DNA from 2 places in the Deinococcus depolymerans genome. Region 1 is predicted to be linked to the other one. Evidence: riboswitches for the same ligand, from Rfam matches in the RefSeq annotation. Region 1 holds a riboswitch; the other holds the start of a gene.

Evidence for each region. Region 1 has a riboswitch for thiamine pyrophosphate ahead of ABDZ66_RS00485 (thiamine ABC transporter substrate-binding protein). Riboswitches for the same ligand answer to the same signal wherever they lie in the genome.
Region 2: linked by a shared signal. The riboswitch ahead of thiC (phosphomethylpyrimidine synthase ThiC) and the one ahead of ABDZ66_RS00485 (thiamine ABC transporter substrate-binding protein) in region 1 are both predicted to bind thiamine pyrophosphate.

The regions. Positions count from the first base shown of each region.
Region 1 is NZ_BAAADB010000003.1:10,739-19,255, reverse strand. Features, by position in the region: gene ABDZ66_RS00510 (DNA internalization-related competence protein ComEC/Rec2) at 1-734, shown strand, start outside; gene ABDZ66_RS00505 (MDR family MFS transporter) at 805-2,424, opposite strand; gene ABDZ66_RS00500 (MarR family winged helix-turn-helix transcriptional regulator) at 2,421-2,915, opposite strand; gene ABDZ66_RS00495 (NUDIX domain-containing protein) at 3,002-3,469, opposite strand; gene ABDZ66_RS00490 (NUDIX domain-containing protein) at 3,603-4,049, opposite strand; TPP riboswitch at 4,136-4,237, shown strand; gene ABDZ66_RS00485 (thiamine ABC transporter substrate-binding protein) at 4,292-5,341, shown strand; gene ABDZ66_RS00480 (ABC transporter permease) at 5,874-7,421, shown strand; gene ABDZ66_RS00475 (ABC transporter ATP-binding protein) at 7,593-8,517, shown strand, end outside.
Region 2 is NZ_BAAADB010000021.1:38,135-46,651, reverse strand. Features, by position in the region: gene thiC (phosphomethylpyrimidine synthase ThiC) at 1-1,226, opposite strand, end outside; TPP riboswitch at 1,399-1,514, opposite strand; gene ABDZ66_RS11320 (hypothetical protein) at 1,634-2,128, shown strand; gene ABDZ66_RS11315 (DUF1775 domain-containing protein) at 2,349-2,801, shown strand; gene ABDZ66_RS11310 (copper resistance CopC family protein) at 2,837-3,235, shown strand; gene ABDZ66_RS11305 (CopD family protein) at 3,264-4,064, shown strand; gene ABDZ66_RS11300 (hypothetical protein) at 4,139-6,154, opposite strand; gene ABDZ66_RS11295 (GGDEF domain-containing protein) at 6,382-7,452, opposite strand; gene ABDZ66_RS11290 (sensor domain-containing diguanylate cyclase/phosphohydrolase) at 7,529-8,517, opposite strand, start outside.

The DNA of each region.
Region 1 (8,517 bases):
GGCCCGCGCAGGACATCGTGTTCCTGGACGTGGGGCAGGGCGACAGCACGCTGCTAAGGTTGCCGGGCCTGACGGTCCTGATCGATGCGGGCGGCTCGGTCGGCAGTGACTACGACGTGGGCGGGCGCACGGTCGTCCCGGCCCTGCGGGCGCTGGGCGTTCGGAAACTGGACGTGGTGATCGCCACGCACGCCGACACGGACCACATCGAGGGCGTGAGCGGCGTGCTGCGCGCCCTGCCGGTCGGGGAGCTGTGGATCGGGCAACGCAAGACGGACGACCCGGTCCTGACGGCCGTGCTGAACGAGGCGCAGGTGCGCGGCGTGCCGGTACGCGAGGTGCGGCGCGGCGACCGCGTGCAGGCGGGCCGCGCGGCCCTGACGGTCCTGTGGCCTCCCGGCAACGTGTGGAGTACCGAGGACAACGACAACAGCGTGGCTGTCCGCCTGGATGTGGGCGACTGGCACGCCGCGTTCCTGGGTGACCTGCCCGCCCCCGCCGAGGCCGCGCTGAACACCGGCCCGCTGAACCTGCTGAAAGTCGCGCACCACGGCAGCCGCCACAGCACCGGCGAGGCCCTGCTGGCGCAGGCGCGCCCTGCCGACGCCGTGATCAGCGTGGGCCGCAACACCTACGGTCACCCCCACCCGGACGTGCTGGGCAGACTGGCCGCCGCGCACACCCGCGCGTGGCGCACCGACCGCAACGGCACGATCACCTGGCCGCTGCCGTGAGGGGCCGCTGCCATAAGGGGTGTGGGCGGCGGGAATCTCCTCCCCGCAGCCCACACCCCCACCAATTCCTTCAGTCGGTGGCGCTGGCTTTCAGGTCCTCGGCCCTGGGCGCCAGTCCGGCGCGGCTGGTGAGGGGGCGTTCCGGGAGGATCAGGGTGGAGAGGAAGGCGAGGCCGACCAGCACGGCGGAGACCAGGAACACCTGATCGATCGCTCCGGCCATCACGCCGCGCAGGGCGTCCAGGATGGGCTGGAGCAGGTTGCCGTCTCCGAGCTTGCCCAGGCCCGCGCCGAGCTGCGCGGTGGCCTGCGGGCTGGTCAGCAGGTTCGGGTTGGCGATGGCGTCCTGCACGGGGGCGGGCAGGTCGCGGGCCTGGGCCGGGAGGCTGGCGGCGAGGTGGCTGTTCAGGTGGGTGTTCACAAGGGCGCCGAACAGGCTGACCGCCAGCGTGCCGCCGATCTGGCGGAAGAACTGGTTGCCGCCGGTGGCGCTGCCCAGCTGTTCACGGGGCGCGGCGTTCTGCACGGCCAGGGTCAGCTGGCTGTTCACGGGGCCGAGGCCCAGACCGAGCAGGACCATGATGCCGACGGCCAGCAGCAGCGGGGTGTCGGTGCCGAGGGTGGTGGCGAGCAGCAGCGCGGCGGTGGCGACCAGGCCGCCGGTCAGGATCAGGTTCTTGTAACGGCCGGTGCGGCTGACGATCTGCCCGCTCAGGGTGCTGGTGAGGATCATGCCGAACATCAGTGGTGCCAGGGCCAGGCCGCTGCCGCTGGCGCTGGAGCCGCGCACGCCCTGCATGTACAGCGGGAGGTACAGGATCGCGGCGTACATGCCCGCACTCGTCAGGAAGCCCGCGAAGGACGCGACGGCGATGCCCCGGTCCTTCAGGAGGCGCAGGTTCAGGATGGGGCGTTCCTGGCGGGCGCTGTGCAGCGCGTACCCGGTGAACAGCGCGGCGGTGCCGAGCAGCAGGCCCAGGATGGCCGGGCTGGTCCAGGCGTACGTGCCGCCGCCCCACGAGAGGGCCAGGGTGAGGGTGGTGACGGACGCACCCAGCAGCAGGGCGCCGAGGGCGTCGAAGTGGCCGCGCGTGCCGGGGGCGGGCAGGCGGAAGAACCGCCAGATGAAGTACGCGGCGAGCAGCGCGAACGGCAGGTTCACGAAGAACACGCTGCGCCAGCCCAGGTGGTCGGTCAGGAAGCCCCCGACGAGCGGCCCCACGACGGAACTGACGCCCCACACGGCGCCGGTGTAGCCCTGGTAGCGGCCGCGTTCGATGGGCGTGAACAGGTCGGCGATGGCGGTGAAGCTCATGGCCATCAGGGTGCCGCCGCCGATGCCCTGCACGGCGCGCAGGAGGATCAGCTGTTCCATGTTCTGCACGAAGCCCAGCCCCACGCTGCCCAGCGTGAATACGGCGATGCCGAGCAGGATCAGGGGGCGGCGGCCGTAGCGGTCGCTGACGGTGCCCACGATGGGAATGGTGATGGTGGTGGCCAGCGAGTACGCCGTGAAGGCCCAGGCGTACAGGTGGAAGCCGCCCAGGTCGCTGATGACGCGCGGCATGGCGCTGCCGACGACGGTCAGGTTCAGGCTGGAGAGGAACAGCACGGTCAGGATGCCCACGAAGGCCAGGATCTTCTCGCGTTCGTTCAGGCCGCTGTGCGTGGCGGGGGTGGGTGGGGTCATGCGCGTTCTCCGGTGGGGTCGTTCAGTGCGTCGTCCAGGGCGTTCAGTGCGGCCAGGGCAGCCTGCACGCGCTCGGGCGGCAGGTGCCCGAAGTGGGCCTGCACGATGTCCTGCCCGGTGGCGCGGGTGCGGGCGCGGGTGGCCTCGCCCTGCGGGGTGAGCTGCAGGCGCTGCAGGCGCAGGTCGGCGGGGTCCGTGACGCGCTGCACGAGGCCCGCGCCGACCAGTTTGGTCACGATGCGGGTCACGGTGGGGGCGGGCAGGTTCTGGCGGGCGGCGACCGCGCCGGGCGTGCCTGCGCCGTCCATGATGCTGGCGAGGACCAGCAGTTCCTTGGTGTTCAGGCCCAGCGCGCGTTCCAGTGGCTCGTCGAGGGCGTGTTTGAAGCGCCGTGAGAAGCGCAGGGTGGTGCGCACCAGCAGGTACAGGGCGTCGTCGGGGGCGCTCGGGCCGGTGCCGGGGGCGGGATGGGGGGAAGTCGCAGCACTCATTTCATCTGGAAGTATTCCAGATGGAAAGACATGCAACCGCGCCTTTCGTCACAGAGGCGCACCCGTCCAACCCGACCGGACACCCGTCAGTGTGCTGTCGGGGCCAGCCGCAACGCCTGCACCTGCGCCATGCCGTCCACCTGCTCGGCCAGCCGCACCCCATCCCGCAGATGCAACGCCAGCGCCGCACCCAGCCACGGCAACGCGTCCGGCGGCAGATCGCCAGGCGCGAACCACCCCACCTCCGAGGTCTTCTCCAGCGGGCGCGGCGTTCCCACCCACACGCGCGCCTCGAAGAACACGTCCAGCCCCTGCGTGCCGTCCAGGTCATAGCGCGCCACGCCCAGGCAGGCCAGCGCCGCCGGGTCCAGACTCACGCCCACCTCCTCGGCCGCCTCACGCACCGCCGCGCCCGCCAGCGTCTCCCCCGCCTCCACATGCCCGCCCGGCAGCCCCCACAGACCGTCCGCGTACGACGTCCCGCTGCGCCGCCCCAGCAGCACCCGCCCCCGGTCATCCAGCAGCACCGCCCACGCCACCAGATGAAAGGTCATACGGACTCCGATTGAACGGGTTTTGCAACCCGTTCAATCCGAGCGGACGCGAGTAGGAGCCCAGCGGATGCCGGACGCGGAGTTGGCAACCCGGTGTCTTCCCGGGTTGTCAACGAAACAGACCGCATCCGCATCACACCAGGACCCGCGCCTGCCGCACGTCGGCCAGCTGCTCGGTCACGCACACACCCCGCCGCAGGTGCGCGTCCAGCAGCGGCGCGATCCACGGCAGGGCGTCGTCCGGCAGCGCGTCGGGGGCAAACCACGCGACCCCGGACGTCTTGTGCAGCGCCCGCGGCACACCCGCCCACCCTGGCGCGCGGAACAGGAAGTCCGTGCCCTGCGCGCCGTCCACCTCGTACCGCCGCACACCCAGCACCCGCAGGCCGGTCGGGTCCAGGCTCAGGCCCACCTCCTCGCGCACCTCACGCGCCGCCGCCTCCGGCAGACCCTCGCCCGGCTCCACCTGCCCGCCCGGCAGGCCCCACAGCCCGTGCCCGTACGCCGATCCGTCCCGGCGGCCCAGCAGCACCCGGCCCCGCTCATCCTGCACGACCACCCACACCAGCAGATTCCGCATGGCCCAGCGTGGCACGCGCCGCGCCCCGCAACCGCAACAGGTGACGCAGGACACCCCCCACGCGGCGGCCTGCGCTATCCTGCCGGATGCGTCACCGGGGGTGCCTGCCGACAGCGGCGGGCTGAGACTTGACCCCAAAGAACCTGATCCGGGTCATACCGGCGGAGGGAGCGTGACCGGCAGCCCACACCCCACGTGTGGCGGCCCACCGCTTCCCCTCGTGACGCGAGGGGACTTTCCATATGCGTAACACACTGACCGTACTTGCCGCCCTTGCCCTTGCCAGCGCCGCCAGCGCCCAGGGCAACCCCACCCAGGCCACCCTGACCGTCATCACGCACGACTCCTTCGACGTGGACAGGAAACTGATCGCCGCGTTCGAGACGCAGAACCGGGCAAAGGTGCGCTTCATCAAGGGCGGCGACGCCGGGGAACTCCTGAACCGCCTGATCCTCACCCGCCGCGCCCCCGTTGCCGACGTGGTGTACGGCCTCGACAACAGCCTGCTGCCCCGCGCCCGGCAGGCCGGCATCCTCCAGCCGTACAAGAGCCCCGCGCTCTCCCGCGTGCCCGCCGCGTACCGCCTGGGCGAGGACGGCCTGCTGAACACCGTCGACTACGGCTTCGTCGCCCTGAACTACGACCGCACGTGGTTCGAGAAGAACAAGGTCGCCCTGCCCAGAAGCCTCGACGACCTGAAAACCCCCGCCTACGCCAAACTCACGGTCGTGCAGAGCCCCGCCACGAGCAGCCCCGGCCTCGCCTTCCTGCTCGCCACCGTCAACCACTACGGCGAGGCGGGTGCCTGGAACTGGTGGCGCGCCGCCCGGCAGGGTGGCATGAAAGTCACGCGCGGCTGGAGCGACGCGTACTACAAGGACTTCACCCGCAACGGCGGCAAGTACCCCATCGTCCTGTCCTACGCCAGCAGCCCCGCCGCCGAGGTCTTCTACGCCGACGGCTTCAACCCCGCCAACCTCCCCGCGCAGGCCCCCACCGCCAACCTGTTCCTGCCCGGCAGCACCTACACCCAGCTGGAGGGCGTCGGCATCCTGAAAGGCAGCAAACAGACCGCCCTCGCCCGGAAATTCGTGGACTTCATGCTCGGCGCACCCGTCCAGACCGACATCCCCACCCGCATGTGGATCTACCCCGCCATCAAAGGCACCCCCCTGAACCCCGTGTTCACCTTCGCGCAGGAACCCACCCCCACCCCCATCAAGGCAGAGGTCGCCAGCAACCCCCAGCGCCTCGTGGACGCCTGGGTGACGCAGGTGCTCCGGGCGCGGTGAGGGTTGTGGGCAGTCGGGAGTGGGAAGTGGGAACGGCAACACAGCTGCTTCGCAGGACCCCTCATACGGATTCCGTTTGTTTCGTTGACAGATCGGAACACCACCGATCTGTCAACTCCACGTCCGGAACCCGCCCAGCTCCTTCTCTGCGCAGCAGCTCTCCGAGTCGCATCCGCTCGGATTGAACGGCTTTGTAAGCCATTCAATCGGAGTCCGTATCAGTCAGCTGCGCTGACAGCTCCCCTCAGAGGGGAGCCTGCACACCTGCTTCAGCCTGAGCTGAGAAAGTAGAACCTGCCGACATGCACCAAGACACCCCGCCGCACAACCGAAGCCGCAACCGAGCCCGTCGTGCGCGAAGCGCGCGGGGCGCACGGCGCGCAGGCGGAGGTAGGCAGCCCCATCCGTGGCCGGACCCGCCCCACACCCACCGATCACCTCAGCGAAATACCTGCCCAGTGCAACGCTGCTCCCCCTGCCCCTCTGGGGCAGGGGGCTGGGGGGTGGGGCAGCCCGCCGCAGGCGCCCCCCTATGACGTCCACGAAACTCCAGGGTTGGCTCCTCGCCCTGCCCGGCCTGATCTTCGTGGCACTCTGCCTCGTCCTGCCGCTGGCCAGAACGCTGCGGGAGGGTGGCGTGACCCTGGACGTGTGGCGTGACCCGTACTTCCAGGGTCGCCTCGCGTGGACGCTGACGCAGGCGGGCGTGACGGCGGGCGTGGCGGCGCTGATCGGGGTGCCGCTCGCGTTCCTGCTGTCGCGCTTCGAGGTGCGCGGGAAGGCGCTGTTCCTGCGACTGCTGCTGCTGCCGTTCGTGACGCCGACGCTGGTGGCGGTGCTGGGCCTGAGTGCGCTGCTGGGCCCGCAGGGCTGGGTGACGCGCCTGAGCGGGGTGGACCTGAGTGACACGCCGGCGCTGCTGGTGCTGGGAAACCTGTTCTTCAACGTGCCGGTGCTGGTGCGGCTGAGTTACGCGGGGTTCGCGCGGGTGCCGGGGAACGTGCTGGGGGCGGCGCGGTCGCTGGGGGCGCCCTGGTGGCGGGCGGCGCTGGGCGTGGCGTTGCCGCTGGCGTTGCCGGGGGTGCTGGCGGGGGTGGTGCTGGTGTTCCTGTACTCGGCGTTGAGTTTCGGCCTTCCGCTGGCGCTGGGTGGCGAGCGGTTCGCGACGCTGGAGGTGGAGATCTACACGCTGACGGCCCTGCAGCTGCGCCTGTCGGAGGCGAGTGCATTGATCGTGGGCCAGCTGGGGTTCACGCTGCTGGCGACCTGGGCGTACGTGGCGCTGTCGCGCGGTGGGGTGGGTGTGCCGCTGGGGGGCCTGCCGCGTGCGCGGGGCGGGGCGCGGGCGGCGCTGCTGGGGCTGGGTGGGGTGGTGGCGCTCGTGTGCTTCGCGCCGCTGATCGCAGTGATGCTGCGGGGCGTGCTGGGCGCGTCGGGGTTCACGCTGGCGTACTGGCAGGGCGTCCTGGCGGACGAAGCGACGCCGCTGCTGGTGTGGAACACGCTGCGGTTCGGACTGATGGCCCTGGCGGGCGCCACCCTGCTGGGCGGTCTGTACGCGCTGGGTGCGTGGCGTGCCGGGTCGCGGGCACTGGACCTGGTGTCACTGCTGCCACTGATGGTCTCCCCCGTCAGCCTCGCAGTCGGGTACCTGCTGGCGTACCCGGCGCTGGCCGCGACGCTGCCCATGCTGATCGCGGCGTACACGCTGCTGGCGTGGCCGCTGGTGGTGCGCTCGCTGCTGCCCGCGCTGCGGGCCATTCCACCCCGGCTGCTGGGGGCAGCCCGCTCGCTGGGCGCCACGCGCGGCGCGGCGTTCCGGTCCGTCACCGCGCCGCTGGCCTTCCCGGCGCTGCGGGGCGGCGGGGCGCTGGCCCTGGCGACCGTGCTGGGCGAGTTCGGCGCGACGCTGGTCCTCACGCGGCCCGAGTGGGCGACCCTCAGCACCGGCCTGTACGAGCGGCTGGGCCGCCCCGGCGAACGCAACCTCGGCGAGGCCTGCGCGCTGGCGACCGCGCTGCTGCTGCTGTCCACCCTGGCCTTCACCCTGCTGGACGGCGGCGAGGGCGAGGTCACGTGATACGGACTCCGATTGAATGGGCTGCAAAGCCCATTCAATCCGAGCGGATGCGACTCGGAGAGCTGCTGCGCAGAGAAGGAGCTGGGCGGGTTCCGGACGTGGAGCTGGCAATCCGGTGAAGTTCCGGATGGTCGGCGAAACAGACGGAATCCGTATGACATGCTGTCTCGCGTGAACGACCTTCCCGCTGCCCTGTCCCTCGCTGGTCTCCGCAAGTCGTTTGGTGGGGTGGCGGCGGTGCGGGACGTGTCGCTGGACGTGGCAGCGGGTGAGACGGTGGCGCTGCTGGGCCCGAGCGGGTGCGGGAAGAGCACGGTGCTGCGGGTGGTGGCGGGCCTGGAGCGGCCGGATGCGGGGTCGGTGGTGGTGGCGGGGCGGGACGTGACGGGCCTGCCGCCGGAGGCGCGCGGGGTGGGGCTGGTGTTTCAGGATTACGCGCTGTTCCCGCATCTGAGCGTGCTGGGGAACGTGGCGTACGGGCCGCGGGTGCGGGGGGCGGGGCGCGCGGTGGCGGAGGCGCGGGCGCGCGAGGCGCTGGCGCTGGTGGACCTGCCGGGGCTGGAGGCGCGGCGGGTCGCGGGGCTGTCAGGGGGGCAGGCGCAGCGGGTGGCGCTGGCGCGGGCGCTCGCGACGGGGGCGGGGCTGCTGCTGCTGGACGAGCCGATGTCGAACCTGGATGAGCGGCTGCGGGCCGAGCTGCGGGTAGGGTTGCGGTCGCTGTTCGCGCGGGTGGGGGCGGGGGTGCTGCTGGTGACGCATGATCAGCGGGAGGCGCGGGCGCTCTCTGCGCGCGTGGCGGTCATGCGGGCGGGTGAACTGGTGCAGGTGGGGGCCACCGAGGAGGTGTTCGCGCGGCCCGCGACGGCGTGGGTGGCGGCGTTCCTGGGCGAGTCGAACCTCCTGCCGGACGGGCCGGGCTGGGTGCGGTTCGTGCCGGAGGAAGCGCTGCGGCCCGGCGTGGGTGACCGTTTGCCGGTGACGGCGCGGCAACCGGTAGAGGGGGGCGTGCAGGTGACGGTCGCGCACGCGTGGGGGCCTCTGTCCCTGACCCTGAGTGCGCGGGAGGCGGCGGCGCTGGACGGCGACCGCCTGCGCC
Region 2 (8,517 bases), on a different contig from region 1:
TCGCCCAGCGTGTCGAGTTCCGCGAACTGCGCGGCGTCGTTGGCGTCCTCGACGCTGCCGGGGCGCAGGCCGTCCCCGAGGCTGAAGGTGATGTCGTACGCGGCGAGGATCTCGCAGATGTCCGCGAAGTGCGTGTGCAGGAAGTTCTCGCGGTGATGCGCGAGGCACCACTTCGCGAGGATGCTCCCGCCGCGCGACACGATCCCGGTACGCCGCCGCGCGGTGAGCGGCAGGTGCGCCAGCCGCACGCCGGCGTGGACGGTCATGTAGTCCACGCCCTGCTCGGCCTGCTCGATCAGCGTGTCGCGGTACACGTCCCAGGTCAGGTCCTCGGCCACGCCGCCCACCTTCTCCAGCGCCTGATAGATCGGCACGGTGCCGACCGGCACGGCGCTGTTCCGGACGATCCACTCGCGGGTGGGGTGGATGTGCCGACCCGTGGAGAGGTCCATGACCGTGTCCGCGCCCCAGCGGGTCGCCCAGATCATCTTCCCGACCTCCTCCTCGATGGAACTGGTGACGATGCTGGTGCCGAGGTTCGCGTTGATCTTCACCCGGAAGTTCCGCCCGATCACGGTGGGTTCGAGTTCCGGGTGGTTGATGTTCGCGGGGATCACCGCGCGGCCCCGCGCGACCTCCGACCGGACGAACTCCGGCGTGATCTCGCGCGGGATGGCGGCCCCGAACCCCTGCCCGGGGTGCTGGTGGGTCAGGTCGAAGTCCGGGTCCTGCCGCAGCGCCTCGCGCAGGGCGACGAATTCCATCTCCGGGGTGATCTCGCCGCGCCGCGCCGCCTGCAGCTGCGTGATGCCCGCGCCGGGGCGGGCGCGGCGGGGGCGGGGCACGCGCGGGAACGGCAGCGGCCCGCTGAGGTCCAGCGCCGGGTGGTGCCGCTCCCGCGCCAGTTCCAGCCGGGCGTCCCCGGCCAGCCAGGGGCGCGCGTGCCCCAGCCCGGCGCGCAGGTCCACGCTCAGGCGGGCGTCCGTGTACGGCCCGCTCGTGTCCGGCACGAGCAGGGCCGGGTTCGGCACGGTGCGGGTCAGGTCGCCCACGCGTTCCAGGGTCGGCGACTGCCGGATGCGCCGCGCGGGCACCCGCACGCCGGCGTGCAGCGTGCCGGTCAGGTACACCTTCTCGCTGTTCGGGAACGGCGCGGTCAGCTCCGGGTCGAGAATCGTCAGGGCTTCGGTCGCAGGGTCGGTCGGGGGTGGGGTCAGGGTGGTCATGCACACTCCGGGCAACTGGGAACAGGACAGGGCCGCCGGGCACCCGTGCGGGCGTCCGGTTGTGGGGGGCTGCCGTCAGCGGGGCAGCCCGGCAGGGTGGGTCAGGTCAGTGGCTTGGCAATAAAAAAAACGCCCCCCTCACACGCCGGAGGGGGGCGAAACACGACAACTGTTTCGGCACCCGTCACGCTCCCTCCGCTGGTACAAACCAGATCAGGTTCCTAGGGTTGAACACGACGTTCTCTCAGCCGCCCGCAACGCGCGGGCCCGGCACCCCTGGTGACTGCCCCGAGTGTACACCGCCGCTCCCGGACGTCAAGGGACCCGCCCAGCCCCGCGTGGACGTGCCGCAGGTGTTCGTGACCGGCAGGACATTCACACCGGAAGGCTGAGGTATGGTTCCCGCCATGCGGTTCCGGCGCGCCCCCCACCCCCCCACCGTTCCCCCGGTGGGAAGGTGGGTGCTGGCGCTGCTGACGGTGATCGCGTCCCTGATGCACCTGACCCGCAGCCCCGGCGTGGGCGGCCTGGGCCTCGACCGGCCCGGCGCGACCCGGGTTCACGCGCCCCGGCCCGTGACGGTGACCACGCCGGCGGTCGGCCACCCCCCCGGACACGGCGCGCACCGGACCCCGCACGACCGGCCCGGCCACGCGGCGCCCGCAACCCACGCCCCCGGCCTGAGCGACGCCGCGCCGAACGCCCCGCCACACCCCGGGAAGCACGCCGCTCCCCACTGCCCCCTGTGCCTCACGGCCGGTTTCGCGCTGAATCCGGCGCCGGCGGCCCTGCCCCTTCCCCTGACCGCCCGCATGGCGGCCGCGGCCGTCCGCCCGACTGGACCGGCCACGGCCGCCGTGCGTCACGCCGACCCGCGTGCGCCGCCCCATCCCCGGGCCTGACCGCAGGATCCACCGGCGCTGAGGGCCGCCCTGACGCGTGCCTCCCGCGCCCCGGTGAAGCGCGCCGGGTTGCCCCCGCCAGACCCGAGCCCGCCAGACCCGAGAGGGGGTCTCCCCTGCCGGCCGCTCCGGCAGGCGCAGCCACCCCGTGGAACCCCTGCGTCCCGTCTCCACGCACCCGGGGCCCGCGGGCCCCCTGACCCCGACCCCTGGAGGTCCCATGTTCAAACTGAATACCGCGTTGCCCGTCGCTTCCGCCCTGCTGTTCTCCGTCGCCGGCGCGCACGCCACCGTCCGCACCGAGGCCGGCCTGAGCGAGTCCGTCGCCGGGAAAAGCGAGACGTACCGCCTGAACGTCCCCACCGAGAAGGACCTCAGCACCACCCGCATCCGGCTGATCGTGCCGGCGGGCGTCACCCTCAGCCGCTTTCAGGTGACCCCCGGCTTCACCCGCACGGTCGTGAAGAACGACGCCGGCCTGATCCGCGAGGTGATCTGGACGGGCCGCGTGGCCCCGATGGAATACGCACGCTTCTACTTCCAGGCGAAGAACCCCCCGCAGGCCGCGGAACTCGTCTGGAAGATCCACCAGACGTACAGCGACGGCAGCGTCGTCGCCTGGGACGACAGCAACCCCGCCGAGGGACCGGCCAGCAGGACCACCGTCAGGTGACCGCGCCCCTTCCCCACCCCGCCCGGAGGGACCCCATGAACAAGACCCTGACCCTGCTCACCACCCTGACCCTGTCCGTCGCGGCGGCCCACACCGCCGTGTCGGGCGTGACCCCGGCCCCGGCCGCCACCGTGCGCGCCCCGGCGGCCGTGACCCTGACCTTCAGCGAACCGGTCGAGTTGCGCTTCTCGACGTTCCGCGTGATGGCCGTCCCCGCGGGCGTGAGCGTCCCCGAGGCGGCGCGGCGCGCCCTGGCCGAACCGGCGGACTCGGCGCGGCTCGCGAGCCGGCCCGGCGTGGTGACCGGCGCGGCCGTGCGGCTCACCCTGCCCCTGAAGGCGTCCCTGAAGGCCGGACCGTTCGTGGTCGCCTGGAAGATCCTCTCGGAGGACGGTCACCCGGTCACCGGCCACAGCACCTTCCGCGTCCGGTGATGCCCGCGGACCGCCCGGGGTACGCCCCGTGAACACCGTGCTGGCCGCCCTGAGTCTGGCGGGCGCCGCGGCGCTGCTGGGCGGCGCCCTGACCCGCCACTGGCTCACGCCCGGCCATCCGCGCCTGCGGGTCCTGGGCGCCGGCCTGGGCCTGCTGCTGCTCGGGTGGGGCGGCCAGGTGGCCGTGACGCTGGACGTCCTGGGATTTCACGCGCCGCCGGACCTGCTGGATTACCTGACCGGCACGGCCGGTGGCCGCGCCATGCTGACCGGCCTGACCGGCGCGCTGCTGCTCGTGGCCGCCGGGCTGGGCGGCTGGTCCTGGCCGGCGCTGGGCGCGGCCCTGCTGCTCGCGTGGGGAGCGGCCGGTGTGGGCCACGGTGCCGGTCACGGCGCGTGGGTACGGGCCCTGCACGCGGCGCACCTGGGCGCGATGTCGGTCTGGGTGGGCGGCGTGTTCGCGCTGCTGACGGTCCGGCCACTCGGGCCGGCGCTCGCGCGGCGCTTCACGCCGGCCGCGCTGGGCAGCCTGACCGTCCTGACCGTCACCGGCCTGCTGATGGCGGGCGGGCACCTGCAGACGCCCGCGCAGTGGACCGGTGACCTGTACGGGCAGACCCTGCTCGTCAAGTTGACGCTGGTGGTCCTGGCGGTCGGCGCGGCCGGGCTGGTCCGCCGGGCCTTCGCGGCGCGGTCCCGGCCGCGGCGGATGCTGGCCCGCGAGGCCCTGCTGCTGCTGGCGGTGCTGGGCACCACGGCCGTCCTGACGACCCTCCCCCCGCCCCACCCGACCCACGGACCCGGACGGAAGGTTTCGTCCGGACCGTAAGCGTCCGGGGCGCTGACCGCCGCTCCCGGCAGGGGCGGCGCTTGCGGCGAGCGCGACCCGGCCGGGCGCCGCGGTCAGCTCAGGGCGTTCAGGATGGCGTTCAGGTCGCGGTGCAGCTCCCCGGTTCGCTCGTAGTGCCGGTACGGCGTGGGGAAGGTCGCCTGTAACCAGCCGGCGCCGCGCTCGGCCAGCGGGGCGCGCAGGTGCGGCACGCCGAGGTCCGTGAACAGCCGCGCCAGGGCCGCCGCGTACGCGTCGGGTGTGCGCGGGCCGGGCGGCGTGGTGAACACCTTCTTCGGCGGCGTGCCGGCCCGCGCGACGCGGCGGTACACGTCCAGGGCGTGCCGGGCGACCCGCAGTTGCTCGCGGTCGAGACGGCCCGGCGGCTGGTGAACGGCGCGGCTCACGGCGCGGCGATGCGCGGGCGGCACCAGGCTGGACAGGCCGCGCCCCCAGCCTTCCTGCAGGGCGGCGCGGTCGGCGGCGAGCGGGTCGGTCGCCGCCGGGTCCGGCGCGGCGGGCGGTTGCGGCGAGGCCACCTTCCCGGCCGGGTGTTTCGCGGCGGTCTGCCCGGTGGCGCCGGTCTGCTTGCCGGAACCCTGCCGGCCGGGGGCCTGCTTGCCGGAACCCTGCGCCCCGGCTGCGGCCTTGCCCCTGGTGGCCCTGCCGGGCGGGGTGACCGCCGCGGCCGGGGCGGGCGCGTCACGGCGGGTGCCGTTCAGGGCGCGGCCCACCAGTTCCGATTCCTGGATGGGTTTCCCGTCCCGGTAGCGTTGCCACAGCCCGTCGAGCACGATCAGGCTGGTCGCCTGCCGCCGCACGTGCAGCAGTTCGCGGGCGCGTTCCACGCGTTTCTCGCGGCCCAGCAGCAGCGCCACGTACGTCAGGAACTGCCGCGCCGTGCGGGGCGTGCCCGGCTCGCCCTCCCCGGGCAGGGCCAGCAGCGTCTGGCGCAGCGCGGCGTAATCATCGGCCCGCAGCGCGCCGGTGTTGATGCCGGCCTCCACGCGCCGCCACTGCGCGGGACTGAACACGGCCTTCAGGCCCCACAGCCACGCGCGGGCGCCCTGCACGTGAGGGTCGTCCCGGACGTCGAGCAGTTCCAGGCCGCTGCCCGGTTCGATCACGCGTTCCACGCGCGGCGCGCGGACGGTGGGCCGCAGGCGTTCCGGCGGTCCCAGTTCCCGCAGCTGTTCGAGCACCGCGGCGTCCCGCGCGAGGCCCTGCAGCAGGGTCAGGTCCTCCAGGCGGAAGGGCCGGCGGCCGCGGATGGTTTCGAGCAGGAAGTCGCGGGTGTCTTCCGGCATGTCCAGCTGCGCCTGCACGGCGTTCCAGTGACCCACGAGGTTGGTGAGCCGGCTGGCGCGCAGGTACTCTTCCCACTCGACGTGGTCCATGCGGTTGCCGGCGCCGGCGCGGGGCCGGAGGGTCCGCCGGGGCCGCGCCGGCGCCGCCGGAACCTGAAAGGCGGCCGGGGCGGGCGCGAAGGCGCTGGGCGCCGGTTCGTCGCGGCGGGCGCGGGTCAGGGCGCGCAGTTCACCCAGCAGGGCCAGCGGCAGGGGTTTTTCGGTGTCCTGCAGACGCTGGAGTTTCTCGCGCAGCCCGGCGCTCAGGCCGCCGCCGCCCGCCATGGCCGGCAGGACCCAGTCGAGGCCCTGGGCGCGCAGGTAGTCGCGCCAGTTCCCGGCGCTCTGCAGCAGGTCCGCCTGCGACTGCGCCTGCGTGCGGCGGACGTGCGCGCCCACCTGGTCCGCGAGGTGCGCGCCGACCTGCCGGCCGCGTTCCTCGCCCAGCACCCGCGCGAACACGCAGGAACTCCCGATCGGGCCGATCTGCTCGCCGGTCAGGGTGGTCACGCGGAACTCGTAGCGCAGGTGGTGTCCGGAACCCGGGGGGCACAGCAGGCATTTCAGGTGCGCCTGCCGGCCGCCGTGATCGACGACGTGCAGGCCCGTGAACAGGTCGAAGGCCGCGGCCTCCTCCCGGCCGGGAACGAGCAGCGACGCGTGCGTGAGCCCCTGTTCGGTCAGGTGCTGATGAACGTGCTCGAGAACGGCACGCGTGGCGGGAACATGAGCGAGCAGGTACATGACAGGGACGGCTTTCCTGGAGTGGGACGCACCCACGCGTCGGCGCGGGCGGGTGAAGGTCGGGGGCTCGGCCGGTCAGACCGGCACCGGTCGGACGGGAGGTGACGTCGCCGGGGGCGGCCGCGGGCCGCGCGCCGGATGACGGACACACCAGAATACGACACCGGGCCGGGCGTCGCGCCGCGGAGCAGGCCGGCGCGGGGCGCGCCACCGGTCCCGCACGGCCCTCACGCGGCGCGGACGACGCGGTTGCGGCCCTGCATCTTGGCGAGGTACAGGCGTTCGTCGGCCAGCGCGGTCGCGTCGGGGCCGACGGGGACCAGGCCGCCGGAGACCGTGAAGGTCTCGTCCGGCAGGCCCACCTGCCGCGCCAGGAGCGTCTGCACCTGCAGGCGGATCCGTTCGGCCACCTCGGCCGCGCCTGCACCCGGGCTGCTCAGCAGCACCGCGAACTCCTCGCCGCCCAGCCGGTACAGGCGGTCGCCGCTGCGCACGCTGGCCTGCGCAAGGTCGCAGAAGGCCTGCAGGACCCGGTCGCCGGTATCGTGCCCGTAGGTGTCGTTGACGCGCTTGAAGTGGTCCAGGTCCAGGAGCAGCAGGTGCGTACCGTCCGGCGCGGCCGGCAGGTCCAGTTCGAACTGCCGGCGGTTCAGGGCGCCGGTCAGGGCGTCCGTGAACGCCAGCGTCCGGTAGTGGCGCGTCTGGGACAGCGAGCGCATGCGGGTGTGTCCGGCGACCTGTCCCAGCAGCAGGCCCAGGGCGCTCAGCACCACCAGGCCCGCGTAGGACGCCGCGGCCCGCGTCCACGGCTGCCCGCCCAGCGCGAACGCGACGAACAGGGGCAGGTTCGCCACCGCGAACAGGCGCAGGGCCACGCCGGGGGTGCGCAGCAGCGCGTCTCCCTGCGCGGCACTCAGGTTCAGCCAGCGGCCGTCCGGGGCGGCCAGCCACGCCACCAGCAGCAGTTGCACCAGGGACGGTCCGGCCCCCACTCCCCCCAGCAGGAAGCGGTACACGCCGATCGGCAGGGCCACCGCCAGTCCGGCCAGGCGCCCGTGCCGGCGGGCCACGAGCGCGACCGGCACCATCCGGAAGTCGAACAGGATGCCCGGCGCGAGCGGCACGGCGTTCGCCAGTGCCAGGAGCGAGGTGGCCACCAGCGCGAGGTAGCGCAGGACCAGCGCGGCCGGGCGGTCGGGGCGGCCCACCTCGTAGAACGTGAGACTGACCAGGAACACCCCGGCGATCAGCACGGCGAGGTTCAGCAGTACGCCGTTGAAGAGGGCCAGCGCGTCCATGCGTCCAGTGTAAGCGGCTCCGGGCGGCGCGCAGTGCCCACCCTGATACGGATGCCGGAGCGCTCCACCCACGCGGTCAGTTCAGGTTCAGGTTGTCCGGGAGGGGGCCGGCCGGTGCGGGGGCCTCCGGCGGGAACGGGCGGGACAGCAGCGGCGTCAGGGCGGTCAGGAGGTCCGGGTCGAGGGCCTGCCGGGCCTGCGCGGTCATGACGCTCAGGGCCTGTTCGGGCGTCAGGGGGGGCGTTCCGTGCGGCGGGTGGGTCAGGGTGTCGAAGGTGTCGAGAATGGTCAGGATGCGCGCCAGTGCCGGGATGCGGTGACCGCGCAGGCCGTCCGGGTGGCCCTGGCCGTCCCAGCGCTCGTGGTGGTGACGGATGACGCCCAGGGCCGCGTCGGACACGCCGGGCAGCTCGCGGGCCAGCGCCTCGCCGGCCGTCGCGTGCGCCAGGTCCGGCTGACCGGGACGCAGGTCCAGCAGGCCCAGGTCGTGCAGGGCCGCGCCGTCCAGCAGCGCCGCACGGTCATCCTCGCTGAGCTGCAGGGTCTCGGCGACGCGGGTGGCCTGTCCCCGCAGGCGGCGGATGTGTCCCGGTGTCTCCAGGCCGCGCGCCTCGAGCAGCTTTCCCAGCGACAGCAGCGCGCGGGTGCGGGCCTGCTGCAGTTCCGCGAGCTGCCGGGCACGGTCGAGCGCGGTGACGATGTGCGCGCCGAGCGCCCGCATCACGCTGACGTCCTCCTCCCCGAACGGGTCCTCGCGCGTGACGCACAGCGCACCGAACAGCGTGCCCCCCGCCTGCAGGGGCACGGCCAGCATCGCGCCGCTGCGCAGGAAGGTCGGGCGGTGCAGGCGCGGCGCGTCGCGGACGCTGGTGACGCGCAGCACCTCACGCTGCTCGATGGCGGCCCAGGCGACGCCGTACCCGCGCGGCAGTTCGGCGTGACCGTCGCGTGACTGGACGCCCTGCATGACCAGCGAGACCAGCTCGTCGCGTTCCGGGTCGAAGCGCAGGAACACGGACTCGCGGGCCGCCAGGATCGGCATGACCGCGCCCGTGACGGCCTGCG